Regions from separate parts of the Micromonospora sp. NPDC005710 genome, predicted to be linked through region 2. Evidence: riboswitches for the same ligand, from Rfam matches in the RefSeq annotation. Region 2 holds a riboswitch; the other holds the start of a gene.
The links. A riboswitch is a leader RNA that binds a small molecule or an ion and turns the genes downstream of it on or off. The one in region 2 is predicted to bind thiamine pyrophosphate.
Positions count from the first base shown of each region.

Region 1: linked by a shared signal. The riboswitch ahead of thiE (thiamine phosphate synthase) and the one ahead of ABZ406_RS25050 (ECF transporter S component) in region 2 are both predicted to bind thiamine pyrophosphate.

Region 1 is NZ_JBEXYP010000015.1:73,370-77,386, reverse strand. Features, by position in the region: gene thiS (sulfur carrier protein ThiS) at 1-50, opposite strand, end outside; gene thiO (glycine oxidase ThiO) at 41-1,189, opposite strand; gene thiE (thiamine phosphate synthase) at 1,186-1,812, opposite strand; TPP riboswitch at 1,807-1,916, opposite strand; gene ABZ406_RS20875 (ThuA domain-containing protein) at 2,229-4,017, shown strand, end outside.
Region 2 is NZ_JBEXYP010000022.1:14,034-18,050, reverse strand. Features, by position in the region: gene ABZ406_RS25060 (energy-coupling factor transporter transmembrane component T) at 1-310, opposite strand, end outside; gene ABZ406_RS25055 (ABC transporter ATP-binding protein) at 307-1,737, opposite strand; gene ABZ406_RS25050 (ECF transporter S component) at 1,842-2,435, opposite strand; TPP riboswitch at 2,510-2,615, opposite strand; gene ABZ406_RS25045 (alpha/beta fold hydrolase) at 2,722-3,570, shown strand; gene ABZ406_RS25040 (AAC(3) family N-acetyltransferase) at 3,599-4,017, shown strand, end outside.

The DNA of each region.
Region 1 (4,017 bases), on a different contig from region 2:
GACGCGCCGGCGGCGACGCTGCGCCCGGCCCCGTTCACAGTCAACTCCACAGCTTGCCCTCCGTTGTCGGTTCAGCCCGCCCGGCACCGTCGAAGCGGTCGGCGCGAAAGGGCGCGAGCAGCGGATCGGGTACGCCGCCGAGCACCAGATCGGCGATCAGGTCGGCGGTGATCGGGGTGAGCACGATGCCGTGCCGGTGGTGTCCGGTGGCGGCCAGGACGCCCGGCCGGTCGGGCAGCGGCCCGAGGATCGGCGCGTTGTCCGGCGTGCCGGGGCGTGACCCGGCGATCGCCTCGACCAGGTCGTACTCCGCCAACTCGGGCAGCAGGTCGATCCCGGCGCGCAGCAGACGGTGCACGGCACCGGCGGTGACTGTGGTGTCCGCGCGCTCCTCGACTGTCGCGCCGAGCACCACCTCGCCGTCGGTGCGGGGCACCAGGTAGACGTGCTCGCCGTCGGCGTACCCCCGGATCACGTGCCGGAAGCCCGGCGCGACGCCGTCGGGCGCGCGGAGCCGGAGGATCTGGCCCTTCACCGGCCGCACGGGCAGGCCGGTGAGCGCGGCGGACCCGCAACCGGCGGCGACCACGGTGACCCCGGCGTCCACGTCGGACAGACGGCTCACCGGCTGGGGCACGAGCACCGCGCCGGCCCGCTGCGCGGCAGTACGCAGCGCCGGCACCAGCAATCGGGGGTCGACCTGGTGGTCGGTGGGTGCGAACGCGCCGCCGCGCACCCGTGGGGCGAGCGCCGGTTCGCTGTCGCGCAGCTCGCTGGGGCGCAGCGGCGTCACGGGCAGACCCAACCCCTGCTGGTACGCCCACAGCCGCCGCGCCTCGGCCAGGTCGTCGCCGGTGAGCCCGACCATCAGGGTGCCCTCGGTCCGGTAGCCGATCTCGACTCCGGTCGTCTCGCTCAGCTCGGCGGCGAACGCCGGCCAGCGGGCGGCGGACGCGAGCAGCAACCCGGTCAGCTCCCGCTCCCCGAAGTACGCCTCGGCGACCGGGGAGAGCATGCCGGCGGCGACCGCCGACGCCCCGGAGCCGGGTGCCTGATCGTGCACCTGCACCAGCAGCCCTCGCGCGGCGCAGCGCCAGGCGATCGCGAGGCCGATGGGTCCCGCCCCCACCACTGCCACGTCCGGCCGGGCCCGGTCGCTCGACGGCGGTGACGGGGACCGGCCGCTCAGCACGTCAGGGCCTCGATCAGCTCGGCTGTCGCCCGTGCCGGGTCGGCGGCGGAGGAGACGGCACCGACCACCGCCACCCCGTACGCCCCGGCGGCTCGTAGCGCCGGCACCCGGGCGGCGGTCACGCCACCGATCGCGACGACCGGGACGTCGACGGCGTCGACGACGGCGCGTACGCCGGCAGGGCCGATGGGGTCCGGTAGGCCGGACTTGGTGCTCGTGGCGTGGCACGGGCCGACGCCGAGGTAGCTGGCTCCCGCAGCGACGGCCTCGCGTGCCGGGCCGGGGGCGCGGGCGGTGGCGCCCAGCACGCCGGTGGGGCCGAGCACCCGGCGGGCGGCGTCGACCGGCAGGTCGTCGGCGCCGACGTGCCCACCGGCTGCCCCCGCCGCGAGCGCGACGTGCAACCGGTCGTTGACCAGGCAGGTCACGCCGTACGGCGTGCAGAGCGCCAGCACCCGCCGGGTCAGGTCGTACGCCTCACGGTCGGTGGCGGAATCCTCTACCCGAACCTGCACCACCAGGTCGGCGTGGGCCACGGTGAGGGCGGCGTGAACCACGGCGAGTGGGTCACGACCGGGTCGGGTGTCGGTGACGAGATGCAATCGCCCCAGGGACGGCACGGCAACGCTCCTCCCTGCGCCGGCATTATCCGGATCAGGTTCGACGGTCGGGGGCTGTCAGCCCCCCTCTCAGCCCGGTACACCGGGCTCCCGTGGGTTACTTGCGTGTCACCGTACGACAGATTCGTCGGACTGCCAAGGCGCGGGGTCGACGACGGTCGGCGGGCCGGACCGGGCGAGAACGATCAAGATCCATGGGGCACTTCATGCGGTCCTGTTCGGAATGTCGCCTGCCGTTGCAGAACCGTTACCCGCCCGCATCTTGCCCGACATCGAACCACCCGAATTAATTTGTTCAGCGATTCGACAAAATGTCGGCGGGGGCACCTTGGCACGGTGTGACCACCGACTCCATCAGGGACGGCCTTCGGCGTGCCGACTCCCGCGAGCCCTGTCACTACGACACAGGAGGCGGCGTGTCCCGTTCTCGTCGTGCCCGCGTACCCATCACCGCAACCCTGATCTCCCTGGCCATGGCCTCGACCACCCTGTTCGGCGCGCCCGCGCAGGCGGCCGCCCAGGTGCCCCCACGGGATGCGAAAGCCGCAGCCCCGGTCAGCCAGGTGGCGCCGAAGGCGCCAAAGGCCGCGGCCGATCCCTTCTCCGTCCTGATCTTCTCCAAGACCGCCGGCTTCCGGCACGACTCCATCCCCACCGGCATCGCCGCCATCCAGCAGCTCGGCGTCGACAACGGATTCACAGTGGACAACAGCGAGGACGGCGCCGCGTTCAACGACGCCAACCTGGCGAAGTACAAGGCGGTGATCTGGCTCTCCACCACCGGTGACGTGCTCAACGCCGACCAGCAGGCGGCGTTCGAGCGCTACGTGAAGGCCGGCGGCGGTTACGTCGGCATCCACGCCGCGTCGGACACCGAGTACAGCTGGGCCTGGTACGGCGACCTGGTCGGCGCGTACTTCGCCAACCACCCGCAGAACCAGACCGCCACCGTCAAGGTGGAGGATCACGCCCACCCGTCCACCGCCGAACTGCCGGACCGCTGGTCCCGGTTCGACGAGTGGTACAACTACCAGACCAACCCCCGGCCGGACGTGCACGTGCTGGCCAGCCTGGACGAGAAGAGCTACACCCCCGGCGCCGGCGCGATGGGCGCCGACCACCCGGTCGCCTGGTGCCAGGACTACGACGGTGGTCGGTCCTGGTACACGGGCCTCGGGCACACCCGGGAGTCGTACGCCGAGCCCGGCTTCCTCTCCCACCTGCTCGGCGGCATCCGGACCGCGGCCGGTGTCGAGAACGCCGACTGTGGCGCCTCGAAGACCTCCAACTTCGAGAAGGTCACGCTGGACAGCAACACCAGCAACCCGATGGAGTTGGACATCGCCCCCGACGGGCGGGTCTTCTACATCGAGCGCGACGGGCGCGTGCAGATCGTGAAGCCGGACACCGGCAACACCGTCACCGCCGTCGACCTGGACGTCTTCACCGGTAACGAGGACGGCCTCATCGGCATCCGGCTCGACCCGGACTTCGCCACGAACAACTGGGTGTACCTGTACTACGCTCCGAACGACGGGGTCACCCGCAACCTGCTGTCCCGCTTCACGGTCACCGGCGACACCATCAGCCTGGCCAGCGAGAAGCAGGTGCTGCGGGTCGACACCCAGCGCAACACCTGTTGCCACGCCGGCGGCAGCATGACCTTCGACGGCGACGGCAACCTGTACCTGGCCACCGGTGACAACACCAACCCGTTCGAGTCGAACTCGTACTCGCCGCTCGACGAGCGGGCGGGCCGCCAGGACTACGACTCGCAGCGCACCTCCGCCAACACGAACGACCTGCGCGGCAAGGTGATCCGGATCCACCCGGAGGACGACGGGACCTACACGGTTCCAACCGGCAACCTCTTCCCGGCGGGCACCGAGAAGACCCGTCCCGAGATCTACGCGATGGGCTTCCGCAACCCGTTCCGGATCGGCACCGACCCGAAGACCAACACGCTGTACGTCGGCGACTACGGGCCGGACGCCAACACCGACAACCCGAACCGGGGCCCCCGCGGCCTGGTCGAGTGGAACATCGTCACGCCGGGCAACTACGGCTGGCCGTACTGCACGGGCACGAACGAGGCGTACAACGACTACACGTTCCCGTCCGGCCCGAGCGGCGCGAAGTTCGACTGCGCCGCGCCGGTGAACAACTCGCCGAACAACACCGGCCTGACCAACCTCCCGCCGGTCG
Region 2 (4,017 bases):
CGGTGCTCACCAGCACCGGCCCGGCGTCCAGCAGGACCCGACCGGACCGGTCGGCCGCGAACAGCACCAGGGTGACGAGGATGCCGGCGGCGCTGAGCAGCAGTGGCCAGGCTCGTCGGGCCAGCACCCGGTAGCGGATTCCGAACAGTGGCAGGACGGCCAGTTCGAGGGCGATGGCGATCGCCGGGGCGACCGGGTCCAGGGTCGCCAGGAGGGTGAACGAGAAGACGAGTGCGGCGGCGACCTTCGCCACCGGGTTGCGGCGGGCCAACGGCGCGTCCGGGGCGGCGACCGGCTCGATGCTGATCATCGGTGGTCGTCCGGAGAGCGTTGCAGGGTGACGGTGCGGTTGGCGAGCGCGGCCACGAAGTCCGCGTCGTGGGTGACGGTGACCACGCCGTGCCCGGCGTCGCGCAGGTCGGCGAAGAGGTCGACCAGCTCCCGCCAGGTCCGCCGGTCCTGGCCGAAGGTGGGTTCGTCGCAGATCAGAAGGCGGGGCGCGGTGGCCAGGGCGGTCGCCACGCTCAGCCGCCGTGCCTCACCACCGGAGAGGGTGTACGGGTTGGCTGCGGCGAGTCGGGCCAGTCGCAGTCGTTCCAGCAGCCCGGCCACTGTTTCCGTGACGACCGCCTCGGGTTGACCGGTACGGCGTGGGCCGAGCGCCAGCTCGTCGAAGACGGTGCTGGTGACGAACTGGTGTTCCGGATCCTGGAAGACCGACCCGATCCGCCGGGCCAGTGCGGGGGCCCGCCAGCGGTGTGGGGGAGTGCGGTGGTCGGGGCCGGCCAACTCGGCGGACGCGGTGACCCGTCCGCTGCCCGGCCGGAGCAGACCGCCGAGCAGCAACGCCAGGGTGGACTTGCCGGCGCCGTTCGGTCCGCGTACGGCGAGTGCTTCCCCGGCGCGTACCTCGAGGTCGGTGGAGCCCAGCCGGGGCGCCAGGCCGAGCCGGTCGGCGGTGAGCAACAACTCCCCGGGGCCGGCGGTGGCGGCCCGGGGTGCAATGGGGTGACCGGGCACCCAGACCCCCTCGGCGGCCAGGGCGGCGCCGTGGGCGGCGAAGACCGCCTCGGGTGTGCCGTCGGCGCGGACGCCGCCGCCCGGTTCCAGGACGACCACCCGGTCGACGAGTGGCAGCGCCTCGGTGACCCGGTGCTCGACCAGGATCAGTGTGGTGTCGGCGTCCAGCGCGCCGGTCACCGCGTGCCGGACCAGGTCGGCTCCGGCCGGGTCGAGGTTCGCGGTCGGCTCGTCGAGCAGCAGCAGGGCGGGGCGCAGGGCCAGCGCGCCGGCCAGGGCGAGGCGTTGCTGTTCGCCGCCGGAGAGCGCCGCGGTGTGGCGGTCGCGGGGGTACGGGAAGCCGACCCGGTGCAGCGCCTCGTCCACCCGGGGCCAGATCTCGTCGGCGGGTACGCCCCGGTTCTCCAGCCCGAACGCGACGTCGTCGCCGCAGCGGGCCATCACCAGTTGGGTTTCCGGGTCCTGGAAGACGATGCCGACCCGTTCCCGCCCCTTGCGCGGGTCGAGCCCGTCGATCTCGACGGTGCCCTCCTGCTCGCCGGAGTCTTCGGGAAGCAGCCCGGCGAGGGCGCTGAGCAGTGTGCTCTTGCCGGCCCCGGAGGGCCCGAGAAGCAGAACCCGCTCCCCAGCCTCAACCCGCAGGTCGACCCCGCGCACCGCCCAGGCGCGCCGCCCGGCGTGCCGCCACCCGAACCCCCGCAGCAGTACCCCGCCCACCGAACCCCCTTCCGGTTCGCGCTCACGTCCGTTGATCAAGAGGTTTGCGTCAGGGAATCGCCGTCCGTTGACGCAAACCTCTTGATCAACGCGATCAGGTGGGGTCAGACCAGGGCTCGGTTTCGGCCTGCGGGGAACCGGTCCAGGACGCCGGTGTTGGCCAGGGCCTTCGTCAGCAGCCAGCCGCCCAGGCCGGCGATCACTGTGGCGCTGACGATGGTGAGCAGCGCGTACGGGATGCGATAGTCACCCAGCGCGTAGTCGACGTTCCAGACGAAGAAGTCGAACAGCGCGGCGCTGAGGCCGGTCAGCGCGCCGGCGAACACCGCAGTCGGCAGCCGGAACGACCGGTACCGGAAGGCGGCGAACGCCAGCTCCGCGCCGATGCCCTGCACGATGCCCTGCGGGATCACCGTGCCGGCCCACTGGCTGCCCAGCAGCGCGGACAGAACGGCGGCCACTGTCTCGCAGTAGAGCGCGGCACCGGGTTTGCGGATGACCAGCCCGCCGATCACCGCAGGCATCAGCCAGACGCCGTAGAGCAGCGTCTGCGCCGGCGGGAAGAAGGCGAACGCGCCCTCGGTGGCACTCCAGACCAGGCCCCAGGCCCAGAAGATGACACCGAAGGCAACCGCGATCACCGAGGCGACCAGGATGTCGACGGTCCGCCAACGGTGGGTGTCGGTGGTGAATTTCATGTGTTGCTCCCAGTTCGTGAGTGCGAACCAGGAGAAGACGCACGCCGCGTCTGGTGGCACCGGACTGCGGCGCGGCTGGAGGTCGACCGAACTCCCTGCGCTGGCATTACCCAGATCAGGTTCGAGGGTCTGCGGGCGTTGCCCGCACTCTCAGCGCTGTGCGCTCCCCTGTCGGATATGAAGTTGTCTCGCTGACGCTAACACCGACGGGGGGAGTGAGCCCAGCAGGGCACCGGCCTGACCTGCGACAGCGAGTGGCCCCCCGCTTCTGGGTACGCTTCCGATCATGCGGGTTGACGCGCGAGGCTTCACGTTCGAGGTGACCGTCGGCGGTCCGACGGACGGCGTACCCGTCCTGCTGCTGCACGGTTTCCCCCAGCACAGCGGCGAGTGGGACGACGTGGTGCCGGCGCTGCACGCGGGCGGGCTGCGCACGTACGCGCTGGACCAGCGCGGTTACTCACCGGGTGCCCGGCCCACCGGGGTGGCCGACTACCGCATCCCCGAACTCGTCGCCGACGTGGTGGCGGTGCTCGACGCGCTCGGGCTGACCGCGGTCCACCTGGTCGGGCACGACTGGGGCGCGATAGTGGCGTGGGCGGTCGCCGCCCGGCATCCCGAGCGGGTCCACACGTTGACAGCGGTGTCCGTACCGCACCCGGCGGCCATGGCGCACGCCCTGGCCACCGACGGCCAACAGAAGGCCCGCTCGTCGTACATCGCGCTGTTCCGCAAGCCGGACAAGGCGGAGAAGGTGCTCCTGGCGTGGCATGCCACCGCGCTGCGCAAGCTGCTCGGCGGAGTGGGCGACACCTCCCGGGTGGACCGGTACGCCGACCCGATGCGTGAGCCGGGCGCGCTCACCGCCGCCCTGAACTGGTACCGGGCGATGTCCCGCGCCGACCTGGCCGGTGTCGGCCCGATCGCGGTGCCCACCACGTACGTCTGGAGTGACAAGGACGTCGCCATCGGCCGGACCGCCGCCGAGGCGTGCGCGCAGCACGTCACCGGCGACTACCGCTTCGTGCAGTTGTCCGGAGTGAGTCACTGGATCCCGGACGCGGCCCCGGCCCTGCTCGCCGAGGCGATCCTGGCCCGGGCCGGCGGAACGGCCCGAACCGGCGGGACGGCCTGAGCGTGCGGGTCAGCGGGGGAGACCCGTCGTGACGACTGACGCCACCGGGCCGGGCAGCCGTCGCTCGATCGCCGCCCAGCTGCGCGTGCTGGGCGTACGCCCCGGCGCGACGCTGTTGGTGCACGCCTCCCTGCGTCCGTTGGGGTTCGTCAGCGGCGGCCCGCACGCGGTGGTGCTCGCCCTGCGCGACGCGCTCGGCCCGGACGGCACGATCGTCGTGCCCACCCACACGCCGGACAACAGCGACCCCGCGCAGTGGCGCAACCCGCCGGTGCCGGCGGACTGGTGGCCGCTGATCCGCTCGGAGATGCCGGGCTTCGACCCGGCGGTCACCCCGAGCCGGTTCATGGGTGCGCTCGCCGAGACGGTCCGCGCCTGGCCCGGTGCCCTGCGCAGCTCCCATCCGCAGGTGTCGTTCGCCGCGCTGGGCCCGGCCGCCGAACAGGT